Regions from separate parts of the Blastococcus sp. KM273129 genome, predicted to be linked through region 2. Evidence: predicted binding sites of a transcription regulator. Region 2 holds the regulator's gene; each other region holds the start of a gene.
The links. The regulator LexA, encoded in region 2, represses DNA repair genes until DNA is damaged. The targets are predictions, from matches to a motif close to TCGAACANNTGTTCGA.

Region 1: a site for LexA is predicted at 3,309-3,324, ahead of E9565_RS01680 (HNH endonuclease signature motif containing protein). Genes of this name have one in related genera too.
Region 3: a site for LexA is predicted at 3,266-3,281, ahead of dnaB (replicative DNA helicase). Genes of this name have one in related genera too.

What each region holds. Positions count from the first base shown of each region.
Region 1 covers NZ_SSXB01000003.1:4,584-9,348, reverse strand. The annotation lists gene ligA (NAD-dependent DNA ligase LigA) at 1-1,049, shown strand, start outside; gene E9565_RS01680 (HNH endonuclease signature motif containing protein) at 1,082-3,187, opposite strand; gene E9565_RS01675 (ACT domain-containing protein) at 3,407-4,081, opposite strand; gene gatC (Asp-tRNA(Asn)/Glu-tRNA(Gln) amidotransferase subunit GatC) at 4,303-4,620, shown strand; gene gatA (Asp-tRNA(Asn)/Glu-tRNA(Gln) amidotransferase subunit GatA) at 4,617-4,765, shown strand, end outside.
Region 2 covers NZ_SSXB01000001.1:49,178-53,942, reverse strand. The annotation lists gene nrdR (transcriptional regulator NrdR) at 64-588, opposite strand; gene E9565_RS00270 (hypothetical protein) at 1,015-1,737, opposite strand; gene E9565_RS00265 (LysM peptidoglycan-binding domain-containing protein) at 1,862-2,359, opposite strand; gene lexA (transcriptional repressor LexA) at 2,565-3,329, shown strand; gene E9565_RS00255 (enoyl-CoA hydratase/isomerase family protein) at 3,397-4,185, opposite strand; gene E9565_RS00250 (iron ABC transporter permease) at 4,182-4,765, opposite strand, start outside.
Region 3 covers NZ_SSXB01000021.1:37,643-42,407, forward strand. The annotation lists gene E9565_RS08745 (hypothetical protein) at 1-406, opposite strand, end outside; gene dnaB (replicative DNA helicase) at 566-3,181, opposite strand; gene rplI (50S ribosomal protein L9) at 3,888-4,334, opposite strand; gene rpsR (30S ribosomal protein S18) at 4,346-4,582, opposite strand; gene E9565_RS08765 (single-stranded DNA-binding protein) at 4,667-4,765, opposite strand, start outside.

The sequences.
Region 1 (4,765 bases), on a different contig from region 2:
TGGAGCCGGTGAAGGTGGCCGGGTCCACGGTGCAGCTGGCCACGTTGCACAACGCCAGCGAGGTCAAGCGCAAGGGCGTGCTCATCGGGGACACAGTCGTCATCCGCAAGGCCGGTGACGTGATCCCCGAGGTGCTCGGCCCCGTCGTCGCCGCCCGCACCGGTGACGAGCGCGAGTTCGTGATGCCGAGCCGCTGCCCCGAGTGCGGCACGGAGCTGCGGCCGGAGAAGGAGGGTGACGCCGACATCCGCTGCCCCAACGCCCGGTCCTGCCCCGCGCAGCTGCGGGAGCGGGTCTTCCACGTGGCGGGGCGCGGCGCGTTCGACATCGAGAACCTCGGCTACGAGGCGGCGATCGCGCTGCTGCAGAGCCGGTTGCTCACCGACGAGGGCGACCTCTTCTTCCTCGACGAGGAGCAGCTGTGCCGCAGTGCCTTCTTCACGAAGAAGGACGGCGCGCTGTCGGCCAACGGGCGCAAGCTCCTCACCAACCTGCAGACCCGCAAGGACGTCCCGCTGTGGCGGGTGCTGGTCGCGCTCTCCATCCGGCACGTGGGGCCGACCGCCGCACAGGCGCTGGCCCGGGACTTCCGCTCGATGGACCGGATCGTGGCCGCGACGGAGGAGGAGCTCGCCGCCGCCGACGGGGTCGGCCCGACGATCGCCCGCTCCGTGCGCGACTGGTTCGGCGTCGACTGGCACCGCGACGTCGTGGAGAAGTGGCGGCAGGCGGGCGTGCGCATGGCCGATGCGGACGAGGACGCGCCACCCGGTCCGCTCACCGGCGTGACCGTCGTCGTGACCGGTTCGCTGCGGGACTTCAGCCGTGACCAGGCCATCGCGGCGATCCAGGAGCGCGGCGGCAAGGTGACCGGGTCGGTGTCGAAGAAGACCGGCTTCGTGGTGGTGGGCGCCGATCCCGGCAGCAAGTACGACAAGGCCGTGCAGGTGAAGGCGCCGATCCTGGACGACGACGGGTTCCGCGTGCTGCTGGAGCAGGGCCCCGACGCCGCCCGCGAGGTCGCGACCATCGGCGACGGCAGCGAGTAGCCCGGCGGGCGGTGGCGGGAGCGGTCCCCGGGTCAGTAGGGCGGCGGAGTGGTGGTCGCGACCAGGCCCGTCGGGGTGGTCACGGTCAGCCGCCCGTCGGGCGCCAGCTCGTACCGCCAGCCCGGTGCCTGGTGCTTCCCCCGGTGGTGGCCGGTGCAGAACCCGACGAGGTTCTCCGCGCTGGTCGGCCCGTCGGGCCAGGGGCGGTCGTGGTCCAGCTCCCCGCCGAGCGGCACGCGCCGGCGGCAGCCGGGGAAGCGGCAGCGGCGGTCGCGGGCGCGGAGGTACCGGTCGAGGGCGGCGCCGGGGCGGTAGCCGTCGGTCGGGCCGGGAGGGCCGAGGCCCGGGCGCCCGCTGAGGTCGTGCGTGCAGCGGGCCGGCGCTCGGCGGCAGGCGGCGTCGTCGCAGCGGGCCAGGCGGCGGAGCTCACGGCTGTCGGTCAGCGCGAGCAGCGCGCCGGTGAGCTCGTCGACCACCGCGATCCGTGGCCGGTCGACCAGCGCCCCGCCGGTGCTGGCATCGAGCAGCGCGGCGAGGGCTGCCCGGCGGGACTCCCCGGCCGCGGCGCAGGCGTCCAGGTCGCTCGGCGCACGGGTGACCCGACCCGAGGGGCTGCGCAGCCACGCGTTCTCGTCGTCGCGGTCGGCGCGCTGGGCGTCGGCCTGTGCCCGCCGGGCGCGACCGATCGCCCGGTCCAGGTCGAGGAGGGCATCTGCGGCAGCTCGCAGAGACCCATGAGCGCCGGCCCAGCGACCGGAGTCGTCGCCGTCACCGTGATCCGTCGCGGGTGCCGGCTCTGCCACGGGCCGGTGGCCAGGTGCTGGTCCGGGATCGGCAGGGCAGTCGCACCGCGGACCGGTGCGGGGGTCGGTGCGGCCGGAGGAGCCGGGACCGGGGTCGGGGCGACCCGACGAACCGGAGCTGAGATCAGGGTGGCGGCCTGATCCCGAGCCGGCATCGGGGTCAGCGGCGGGCGCGGGATCGTCGAAGGCACCGACGCTCTCGAGCCAGGCCACGTAGGGCGCCTCCTCGGCCCACCGCCGGAGCAGCTCGTCCTCCGGTGTGTACTCGGCGCCGCCCCACTCACCCCGGAGAGCACGCGCCTCGACCTCCGCCCACCACCGCTCGTCGGCCTCCCGCCACTCCGTGGGCCAGGTGTCCATCGGCCAGCCGTCGGTGGGGCAGGCGTCACCCGGCCCGGCGGCAAGGCCAGCAGCGGGCGGTCGATCGTCGGCCCCACCGGCAGCGTCCGGGTTCGTGGCAGCCTCCGCCTCGCCATCCGCCGCCGACCCGGGCAGCAGGCCCAGGGCCCGGGCGAGGGCGCGGACGACCTCGGCCGGCACCGGTTCACCGCCGATCTCGCCGGGTTGGTCGCCACCGAGCAGGCTGCGCACCCCGGCCACCACGGTCAGCTGGGCCTGCACGGCGGGGAGGTCGTGCTCCTCCGGCCGCAGCACCAGGTCGAGCAGGCAGTCGGCCATCTTCTGGCCGCGGGTCCGGGAGTCCCCTGGCTCATCGAGCGCGTCGGCGTACCGCCCCAGCGCATCGAGCAGCGCCTGCGCCTCGGGCACCGTCAGGAGTGCGCCGAAGGCGGCCATCCCCTCACGTCGATCCGACCGCACCGAGACGCCCCGCTCCCGCAGGGACGCGGCCAGCCGAGCGGCCTCGTCGCGCGCGTCCCGGGCCAGGCCGAGGCGGCGTGCCCTGGCGCCGAGCTGCGCAGGGGTGGTGACCCGGCCGGACATCCACGCGAGCAGATCGCGCTCGACGGCGGCTCGCCGCGCCGCGTCGGCGATGGTCGCCACCCGCTCCAGCATCGGCCACAGGTGCCCGGGGTGGATCTCGCCGCGCTCCAACGCGTCCAACGTCGCCGGGAGCCGGTGCACCAGCGTGAGCGACCGGGTGAGCAGTTGATCGGCGGCCTGGGCCGAGAGGGAGAGCGCCACCACGAGTTCCTGCGCCGCCCACTCGCTGACCCCGGCCAGCACCTCCGGCCGGGCGGCTCGCCGCGCCTCGCTCATCGCCCCCGGCTGACCGGCCGGCCGGTCAGCCGACGCGGGACGGGTCGCGGCGAACTCGGCCACCGCCCGCGCGCGCCGGGCCGTCTGGCGGGCGATCTCGCGATCAGCCGCCTGCACGGCACCGAGCGGACCGGCCGCCCACCCGGCTGCCGGTGGCACTGCTGCCGACGACTCGCACAAGCCGCAGCGGGGCCCGGCTGCACTCTGCGCCACCCGGTCCGCCACGTGCACCATGTGTTCGATCATACGTTCGAATACCCGTGGCTGCAACATGGGATGAGGGCAAAGATCCAGGTCAGCCGCTCGGGCGCCCGGTTCGGCGGCGAGCGGCCGGACTCAGCCGGGCGGGAGGTGCGCCACCGTCGTCGCGATGCCGGTGAAGTGGGCCAGCCGGAGCAGCTCCGAGCGGCGGAAGGCCGGGCCCCCCGAGCGCCCGAGCACGATCGCCCGGCCGGCCCCGTAGGGCACCGCCATCATCTCGATGGCCATCTCCTGCCACCGCTCGGGCAGCCACGGCTCGTCGCTGGGCAGCAGCCGCGGCCCCGTCAGCGGCAGCCACGGCAGCGTCAGGTGGGCGAAGGAGGGGGCCGCCTCCGACGCGGCGAGCACCGCGCCGTCGGCCAGCGGCGCCGGCTGCCCCGAGTCGTCGAGGATCACCACCCAGCCGCTGTGGAACACCCGCGGCAGCGACTCGGTGAGCAGCGCGGTCGGCGGGCGGTCACCGCGGGCCAGGGCGTCCAGCAGGTCCAGCTCCCGGTGGGTGTCCAGGGGGCCGGCGAAAGGGCGCAGCGACTCCACCTGCACCCCGGGCACGGTCTGCGCGGCGGTGATCAGGCTGTCGGGCAGCCGGTCGCCCGGCAGGTCCACGACGACGTCGTCCACCGCGATGCCGTTGCCGCGCTCGAGCACGTCGAGCGAGACGATGTCGATGCCCGCGAGGCCGAGCGCCGTCGCGACGGCGCCGAGCACACCGGGGCGGTCGGGCAGGACCAGGCGCAGGAGATAGGACACGGTTCCTCCGGGTCGTGGGCCCCATGGCCCCCTTCCGGGGCCCGCCGCGAGCCTGCGGGCGGTGGGGCGAAGGGGGTCCCTGTTCGATCTCCGTCGATCGCGGTCGGGGGGAGCCTCTCACGCTGACCAGGGCCGGTGGGCCGCCACGTAGAGTGGCCCGGTCACGTCCCGGGCGCCAGAGCGGGCCGCCGGGCACTGCCGAACTGGAGTCCCACCGCAGCATGAGCACCCCCTCCCCGAAGGGCCAACTGACCCGCGACGAGGTGGCCCACCTGGCGCACCTGTCCCGGCTCGCGGTGAGCGACGAGGAGCTCGACCTCTTCGCCGGCCAGCTCGCCGCCGTGCTGGACGCCGTCGCGCAGGTCGGCAAGGCCGACGTCGCCGACGTCCCGCCCACCACGCACGCGGTGCCGATGACCAACGTCATGCGTCCCGACGCCGTCCGGCCCAGCCTGCCCCGCGACGTCGTCCTCGACGGCGCGCCGGCCGCGGAGGACGACCGCTTCCGGGTGCCGCGCATCCTGGGGGAGGAGGCGTGAGCGACGTGACCGCCACGGACATCACCACCACCAGTGCCGCCGCGCTCGCCGAGGCGCTGCGGGCCGGTGAGCTCAGCTCGGTCGAGGTGACCCGCGCCTACCTGGACCGCATCCAGGCCGAGGACCCGACCATCGGCGCCTACCT
Region 2 (4,765 bases):
CTGGGGAAGAGCCGCGATCGGTAACTGCTCGAACTGCTGTCTATCGGGTGGCACCGACAGTTCTCAGGTGCCGGCGGGGGTGCCGGACGGCACCGGCTGACGGGGTGCGGGCGGCCCCTCCTCCCCCGGCGGCGCGCCGCCGGACTGCCGGGCCCGGAGCTCGGCGATCTCCCGCTCGAAGTCGGCCACCGAGGTGAAGGAGCGGTAGACGCTGGCGAACCGGAGGTAGGCCACCTCGTCCAGTTCGCGCAGCGGGCCGAGGATGGCCAGGCCGACCTCGTGGCTCGGCACCTCCGCGGCGCCGCTGGCGCGGATGGCGTCCTCCACCTGCTGGGCGAGGAGCTTGAGCTGGTCCTCGTCGACCGGCCGGCCCTGGCAGGCCCGGCGGACGCCGGCGACGACCTTGCTGCGGTTGAACGGTTCGCTGACGCCGTTGCGCTTGACGACGGCGAGCACCGCCTCCTCGACGGTGGTGAACCGCCGGCCGCACGCAGGGCACGAGCGGCGACGACGCGTCGTGGCGCCCTCGTCGGCCTCCCGCGAGTCGATCACCCGGCTGTCGGCGTTGTGGCAGAACGGGCAGCGCACGATGGTTCACCTCCTCCGCCGGGCGCCCGCCACCGGCTGCCTGTGGAGCTCCCTGGGGACATCCGGTGGACGCCGCGGGGAGAACCTGAGGATGGGCCTGTGGACGGGCTTACAGCTGTGTAACTACTAGATGTAGGGGAACCCTAGGACGGCGCCCACAAGATGTGCAAGTGATCGTTTCTCCGGCGTGTTCCGCCCCGACACTGCGGTGCGCAGGCGGAACAGCGGCCCCCAGCCGTCACAGCGGCACCGCGGCGACACGCCGACGAACGCCCCGCGGGAGGGCACCCGTCGCGCCGGGCACGGTCGACCGCACACCCGACACACCGCGAGCGCGCCGGCCACCCGGCCGACGACCACCCGGAGGCCATGTACGGCAGCAGGGCGAGGCCGGCCGCCGGGCCTCCGTCACGGGGCGCGAGCGGGTCAGACGTGGACGGCGCCGTCCAACCGGGGCCGCCGGGAGTGCGGGACCTGGTTCCCCAGGCGCATCGGCCGGGTGAGCAGGTCGGGCTCGACGTCCGCGGGAGGGGTCCAGCCGTGCCCGGCCGGACGCCGCTCCACCGGGTGGGCGGCGCGCGCCGCGGGCACCGCCCACGCGCCGGACCGGTTGCCACGCGCCACGACCGGCCCACCCGTCACGACCGGCTCGAGGTGACCGGTGTCGGCGGCCCGGTGCCGACCGACGGCAGGGGCGGAAGCGGTCGCCGGGGCCCGGTGACGACCGGCCGCGGTCGCCGGCCTCGGAGTGGCCGGGCTCTCGGCGACCTCGGGAGCTCGCCGACGCCCTTCGGGGCGAGCGGTGGCCGGGCGGACGCCCGCATCCCGCTCCAGCGGCAGACCGGCGGTCTCGTCATGGGCGACCGGGCCGGCCTCCTGCGACGGGGAAGGCGCCTGCGCGGGCATCACCCGCGTCGCCGGGACGGCCTCGGCGGGCGGCGGCTCGGGCAGTCGCACCGCTGCCAGATCGGTCCAGGCCGTGCATTCGACACCGTCGACCACGACGCGGACCCACATCTGGCAGGCGCCCGCGTCGTCGTGCCGCCAGCCCAGGAGCTCGCCGGCGCACCAGTTCCCCGCCTGGTGGACCTCGACGACCTGGGGCTGGCTGGTGAACACCGCGGCGCGACTCTCCATGACGCTGGACACGGGATGACCGTAGGCGGGCCATGAGCACACTGCGTGAACGCGCCGACACAGAGGGTTGACGAAGTCGTCGAACGGGCATTGTGAACCTCTCGCCATGGCCGCGCGGCTGCACGGGACCGGCCGATCAGGGCAGCAGCAGCACCTGACCGGGAGCGATCGCCGCGCTCCCGAGCTCGTTGAGCCGGCGGATGTCGACGATGACGTCGCGCACGTCGCGCCCCCCGGCTGCTGCACCCGCGATCGACCAGAGCGTGTCCCCGGGTTCCACGATCACCTTCGTCGTGCCCATCAGCTCCAGCCCGCCCCCGTCCTCGCCGAGGGCGGCGCCGACGAGGGCGACCACCCCGAGACCCAGGAGCAGGACGGCCACCGCGACCACGCGGCGCCCGCGCGCCGTCAGCCGGAGCGTTGGGACCGGCGGCGGCACCGCCCGGCCGGCGACCGTCCGGGCGCGGCCCGCCGGCCGGGACTCCCCCTGGCGGGTCGCGGGCGCGACGGGTTCCGCGTAGGCGCGGGGCGGTGGCAGGACCCTCAGGTGGCGCGCGGGCACCCGCGCCGCGCTGCCGTGCGCCACGCCCACCGACGACTCCGCGCGGACGCGCAACGCAGCACCGCTGTCCATGTCTCCCGCCCTCCTGGCCGGCACCCCGCCGGCCCGAACACCTGTTCGATTCGAACGCCTGTCCGATGTCTACCGGACGATGCCGACAGAAGCGATGCGACACGGAGAACTTTCGAACGTGTGTTTGAACTGGCCCGGGATCGGCGCTACCGTTCAGCGGACGACGACGGTCGAGCGCTGCACGGGCAGCCGGCGAGGAGGAGACGTGGCGGACTCGAGCGGGACCTCCGGCGGTGGGCGCGGCACGCGCGGGGCGACCCCGGAGGCGGGCGGCACCGCGTCGGTGCGCACCTTCCCCGATCGCACGGCTGACGGCGACGGGCTCACCCAGCGGCAGCGGCGGGTCCTCGAGGTGATCCGCGACTCCATCGACCGCCGGGGCTACCCGCCGTCGGTCCGGGAGATCGGCGAGGCGGTGGGGCTGTCGTCGGCGTCCTCGGTCGCCCACCAGCTGTCCGTGCTGCAGAAAAAGGGCTGGCTGCGGCGCGACCCCAACCGGCCCCGCGCGCTGGACGTCCGGCTCCCCGGTGACACGGGCCGGGGCGCGGCCACGCATGCCGAGCCGCCGGTGGTCGCCGACGGCGAGCAGGCCTCCGCCCCCACGTACGTCCCGCTCGTCGGGCGGATCGCCGCCGGTGGCCCGGTCCTGGCCGAACAGGCGGTGGAGGACGTCTTCCCGCTCCCCCGCGAGCTCGTGGGCGAGGGGACCGTCTTCATGCTCAAGGTGGCCGGCGACTCGATGGTCGAAGCCGCCATCTGCGACGGCGACTGGGTCGTCGTCCGCCAGCAGCCCACTGCCGAGAACGGGGAGATCGTCGCCGCCATGATCGACGGCGAGGCGACCGTCAAGACCTACAAGCGGCGGGACGGTCACGTGTGGCTGCTGCCGCACAACCCGGCCTACGAGCCCATCCCGGGCGACGAGGCGACGATCCTCGGCCGGGTGGTCTCGGTCCTGCGCCGGGTCTGACGACACGACGTCGGTGGCCGGCCGGGGCTTCGTGCCGGCCGGCCACCGACGTGCACGGGCGCGGTGATCAGCGCCGCTGGTAGTTCCCGTCCCGCTTCTCGAAGAAGGCCTGCAGCGCCTCCTGGTGGTCGTCGGTGCGGAACATCTCGAGGAAGCGCTTGGTCTGCAGCGCCTGCCCTTGCGCGAAGTCCATCTCGAACGCCCCGGTGACCGCCTCCTTCGTCGCCTCCACGGACAGCGGCGCACGGGTGGCGATCCGCTGGGCCTTCGCGAGCGCGGCCGTCATGAGGTCGGCCGGCTCGTGCACCTCCGTGACCAGGCCCCAGTTCAGCGCCTGCTGCGCGGTGTACCGGGCCCCGGTCAGCAGGATCTCCTTGGCCGGCCCCAGGCCGATGACACGCGGAAGACGCCAGAAGCTCACGATGAGCCCCACGTTCACCCCGGCAGCCACGAAGAACGCCTCGGTGGATGCGATGCGGATGTCGCAGCAGAGCGCGAACTCCAGCCCGCCGCCGATGGTCGCCCCGTTGATCGCGGCGATCACCGGTGCCCGGAAGTTCTGCACCCCGTTCAGCACCCGGCCGAACCCGGCCAGGTAGTCCTCGAGCTGCTCGTCGCTCATGGACTGGTCCTCGCCGAGGTGGGCACCTGCGGTGAACGCCCGCCCCTCCCCGGTGATGACCAGGCAGCGCACCTGCTCGTCGGCGTCCAGGATGTCGAGCGCCCTCATGAACGACCGCCGGCTCTCCCAGCTGAAGGTGTTCGAGGGCGGGCTGTCCAGGCTGAGGACGGCGATGTGCGGGGTCTCGTAGCGCAGGTGGACCCCGGGGCCTACGTCGGTCGTGGTCACGGTCATGCGGCTTCCTCCGAGGATGCGTGGGCGTCTGGACGGGGCGTCGTCCGGCGACGGCGGGACTCGCCGGGCCGGTGGTCGAGCAGTCGCATGGCGATGACCGCCACGACGATGTTGATCAGCAGGATGACCACCGAGAGAGCACCCACCCGCTGGTACAGCGACTCGTTGGACAGGTTGTAGAGGACGGTGGCGATGGTCGGGTTGGCGCCGGTGTAGAGGAACACCGACATCTCCAGCTCCCGGAACAGCAGGACGAAGTTGAGCAGCCCCGCCGCCAGCAGCGACGGGCGCAGCAACGGCACGGTGATGCGCCGCCAGGTGCGAGCCCACGAGGCGCCCAGGCTCCGCGACGCCTCCTCGACCTCGGCGCCGATCTGCCCCATGCCCGCGTGCACGTAGGCGAAGGTCAGCGGTAGCGCGCTGCCGACGTAGGCGATGAGGAGGATGGTGAGCGACCCGCCCAGACCGAACGGCGGCGCGGCGTAGGCGATGATCAGCCCGATACCGAGGACGGCGCCCGGGAACGCCAGCGGGGCCGCCATCGCCGGTGCGATCACCGCGTTGCTGCGCGCCCTGGTCC
Region 3 (4,765 bases), on a different contig from region 2:
TCAGGTAGGTGGGGTTGGCTGGTGGCGCATGCAGTACGCGCCCGTGCTCAGGAATGACCTGCTGGTCCCGCCGCCGACCCGGAATCGTCTCCTCGAAGCGCATGCCACCCCGCTCGACGTCGCCGCAGAACAGAGACACACGCATGTTCGGCCAGGTCATCTCGACCGGCGGATACGGCACCAACCGCAACGTCTTGTAGACGACCCTGTAGGCGGAGCGCCCATCACCCGGCGCATGGCCCTCGTCTGTGCGTTGCCACGCGCCCGCTTCGGTGGGGTCAGGCGTGTCGACGTCCTGCTTCCAGGCGCCAAAGAAGGCGTCCGCGCCCGTCAGGCGATCTGTGACGTCTTGGACGTTGCCCTCAGCATCCGTGAGCCTCGCCCGCGGTTGGGGGCGGTCAGGCATAACAGAACCTTTCGGCAGGACGCCAGTGACACCCCATGTCGTTTGTCCACAGGACCCGGTGACACTCAAGCGTCGCGACTGGTGACGGATTGGTGTCGTTTACTGGTGACGCTCATGTCGTAGCCGGTGACGGAATCACGTCGTCCTACATGCTGGGTGCTAGTTGGCCATGTCGACGAAGCGGCTGTAGTGGCCCTGGAAGGCGACGGTGACGTTGGCGGTCGGGCCGTTGCGGTGCTTGACCAGCATGATGTCGGCCTCGCCGGCCCGCGGGGACTCCTTCTCGTACATGTCCTCGCGGTGGATCATCATGACCATGTCGGCGTCCTGCTCGATCGAGCCGGACTCGCGGAGGTCGGACAGCATCGGCTTCTTGTCCTGACGCTGCTCGGAGCCACGGTTCAGCTGCGACATCGCGATGACCGGGACCTCGAGCTCCTTGGCCAGGAGCTTCAGCGCACGGGAGAACTCCGAGACCTCCTGCTGGCGGCTCTCGACGCGCTTGCCCGACGTCATCAGCTGGAGGTAGTCGATGACCACCAGCTTGAGGTCGTTGCGCTGCTTGAGCCGCCGCGCCTTGGCCCGGATCTCCATCATCGTCATGTTCGGCGAGTCGTCGATGTAGAGCGGGGCGTCGGCCACCTCGCCCATCCGGCGGGCCAGCTTCGCCCAGTCCTCGTCGGACAGCGTGCCGGCGCGCATGTGGTGCAGGGGCACCTTCGCCTCGGCCGACAGCAGACGCATGGTGATCTCGTGCTTGCTCATCTCCAGCGAGAAGATCACCGCGGGCATCTGGTGCTTCACCGTGGCCGAGCGTGCGATGTCCAGACCCAGCGTCGAGTTGTGGGTGGGGATGAAGCTCCGCCCGGCCAGGAAGAGGGAGTCCGGCGCGTCCACCTGGATGCAGCGCACGGGCACGCTGGTGACCGGCCGGACGTCGGTGATGAAGCGGGCGCCGCGGGCGGTGAAGGTCCGCGCCCCTCGCTCCTTGTGCAGCAACTTCTTGCGCTCGAGCTTGAAGACCTCGTCGTCGGTGCTGAAGGTGAGCGTGTAGCAGGTCGAGGATGCCTCGGTCCGCCCGCGCACCCGCTTGGTGCTCAGCTTCACCCGGTGGCCGAGGCTCGCGACCAGTTCACGGGTGTCCTCGGCGAGCCGGCGGTTGGTGACGGCGAACTGCACGGCCCCACCCGGCGTGACGGTGCCGTCGGTGTCGAGCAGACCCGCCAGCAGCGCCCGCCGCTGGGCCACCGACCCGCGGAGGTACGCGAGGGGGATGTGCTTGTCGTCGAGCACCCCCAGCCCGCGCAGGAGCGCCTTGACGGTGCCGTGGTCGTTCCGGCAGGCCTGGCACTGCGCCAGACCGGCCGAGGGACCACCGCAGTCGGGGCAGGTGGCCGTGCGACCGACGCCGCCACTGGCGCGCAGCGCGCCACCGCACGTCTTGCCGCAGGTCTGCACCTGCGACGTCCGCGGGAGGAAGAGCTCGCCGCACATCGGGCAGGCCCGCATCTCCGCGGAGACCTGCGCCGGAAGCCGCAACGAGTACCGCCGGTCCGCCCCGGTCCGCTGGGCGACGAGCCCCTCGGCCTCGATGTACACCGCGATCTCGGGGTCGGCGCTGGTGAACTGCGCCGCCGCGGAGGTGCCGTCCCCCAGCCAGACGCCGAGCGCGTACGGCGGGATGGGCAGGTCGGCCGGCGGCAGGTCCAGGGGCCGGCAGTTGGGCACCGAGTGGTTGAGACGGGCGTCCTTGGTGGCGCACCGGACGGTGCGCGCGATCTCCTCGGTCGTCCGCACCTCGGCGAACGTCTGCTGATTGCGGTACCCGTTGCGGCCGGTCCGCGCCTGCTGGGCGGACCGGCGGCTGGCCCGGGTCTCCGTCAGCCACTGATGCTGCGCATCGGCCACGATCACCGAACCGTCGGAGAAGTGGACCTCGAAGCAGGGGCGGTCGGTCATGACGTCGGTCGCGGCCACCACCGTGGTCGGCCGGCCGTCCGAGCCCAGCACCCGGTCACCGACACCGATCTCGCCCATCGTGGTCCAGCCGGACGGCGTGGCGATCGGGGTGTCGAGGGCCAGGGCCTTGCCCACACCGGGCCTGGCCGCGATGACGACCATCTGGCCCGCCTGCAGGCCGTTGGTGAGCTCGTCGAGGTCGCGGATGCCCGTCGGCACGCCGCGGGCGGTGCCACCGCGGGAGGCGATCGCGTCGAGCTCGTCCATCGTCGGCTGGAGCACGTCCTCGAGGCGCGAGTAGTCCTCGCTCATGCGCTTCTCGGTGACGTCGTAGATCTCCTGCTGCGCGCGGTCGACGATGTCGTCGACGTCGCCCTTCCCGCCGGCCGCGCCGTAGCCCAGCTGCACCACGCGGGTGCCGGCCTCGACCAGCCGCCGCAGCACCGCCTGCTCGGCCACGATCGCGGCGTAGTAGCCGGCGTTGGCCGCGGTCGGCGTGGACTGGATGAGCGTGTGCAGGTAGACCGCGCCGCCCATCTTGGACAGCTGGTCGGTCCGGTTGAGCTCGGCGGCGACGGTGATCGCGTCCGCCGGCTCCCCCCGCCCGTAGAGGTCCAGGATGCAGTCGAAGATCACCTGGTGCGCCGGCCGGTAGAAGTCGTTGCCGTGCAAGACCTCCACGACGTCGGCGATCGCGTCCTTGCTCAGCAGCATGCCGCCGAGCACCGACTGCTCCGCCGCGACGTCCTGGGGCGGCTGCCGGTCGTACTCCGGCGCCGTCACGGACGGTCGGCTGAACTCGTCGGCCACCGCCACGGGGGTACCTCCATCTCCTTGCGGGCGCGCCCGCATCACCACCGCGCGCAGGGGAAGTACGCGAGCTCGGCGGACGGCGCCGTGCCGAACGTCTGTTCGGCACCTGCCTACCGGAGGGGTCCGACATCCCGGTCGTCCGCTCGGTGGCGGAGAGGACGTTAGGAAGCTCCGCAGACCGCGTCCACCACAGGTGTGCACGTCGATCTGCACAACTTGTGGACAAGTCGGTGGACGGAGGCGTGTCGACATGTGGAGGGATCGGGGGACAGCGACCGTCCGTCCCCGCGGTCAGCGCCGCTGACCTGCACGGACCCTGCCCACCGGGTGTGGACGGGGAAAACCACGGAAGAATTTTCCGCGACACGCACCACGAGTCACAGCGGTGCGCGGTCGGCCGCCGGCGGGGGTCGGCGGCCGGTGCGCCGCCGGTGGGACCGGGCTCACAGGGGCCGCGCCCGGGGTGGTGGGGCGGGTGGCCCCCGGGGCGCGCCGCCCGGGCCCTCAGCGGGCGGCAGAGACGGCAGAGGCACCCCTCCTGTCCACCGAGGCCCGCGCACGCTGGACGAGAGGCCCGGACGCCCTCAGGGCGTGGTGGCACGCACGGAGACCCGTGGCGGCAGAAGCCGGCTCGGAGACGCGACGAGGGGCGCCGGACAGCTGTCCGACGCCCCTCGTGGCCGACCTCCCTCCAGGGAGGTCCTGCACGTCAGCCTGCGACGACCTCGATCGTCAGCTGGGCGGTGACCTCCGGGTGCACCCGCACGGTGACGGTGTGCTGGCCCGTGGTCTTGATGCTGCTGGGCAGCTCGATCCGGCGGCGGTCGAGCTCCGGGCCACCGGCGGCCGTGACGGCCGCGGCGACGTCGGCGGTGGTGACCCGGCCGAACAGACGACCGCCGTCACCGGCGCGCGCCGGCACCTGGACGGTGAGCCCGGACAGGCGACCGGCCAGGGTCTGCGCCTCCTCGTGCGAGGCCACCTCCCGGGCGGCACGCGCCCGGCGCAGCGACTCGACCTGCTTCTCCGCGCCACGGGTGGCCTTGATGGCCAGGCCGCGGGGGAGGAGGTAGTTGCGGCCGTACCCGCCCTTGACCTCCACGGTGTCGCCGGAGGACCCGAGACCGGTGACCTCCTGCGTCAGGATCAGCTTCATCGTGCTCATGATCAGCGCGCCGTCGAGGTGTAGGGCAGCAGGGCCATCTCACGGCTGTTCTTCACGGCCGTGGCGACGTCCCGCTGGTGCTGGCTGCAGTTGCCGCTGACGCGGCGGGCACGGATCTTGCCGCGGTCGGAGATGAACTTCCGCAGCAGGGTCGTGTCCTTGTAGTCGATGTAGGTCGCCTTGTCCTTGCAGAACTGGCAGACCTTCTTCTTGGGCTTGCGAACAGGGGGCTTGGGCACCGGGGTTCTCCTGGTGAGATGTTGGAACGGCCTCGTCCCGAGGCTCGTCCCGAGCGTGCGAGGGATGAGAAGGACGAGGTCCTTCTAGAAGGGCGGCTCGTCCGACGGGCCGGCGGGAGTGGACCACGGGTCGCTCGCGCCACCACCGCCGCCGAAGCCACCGCCGCCGCCACCGCTGAAGCC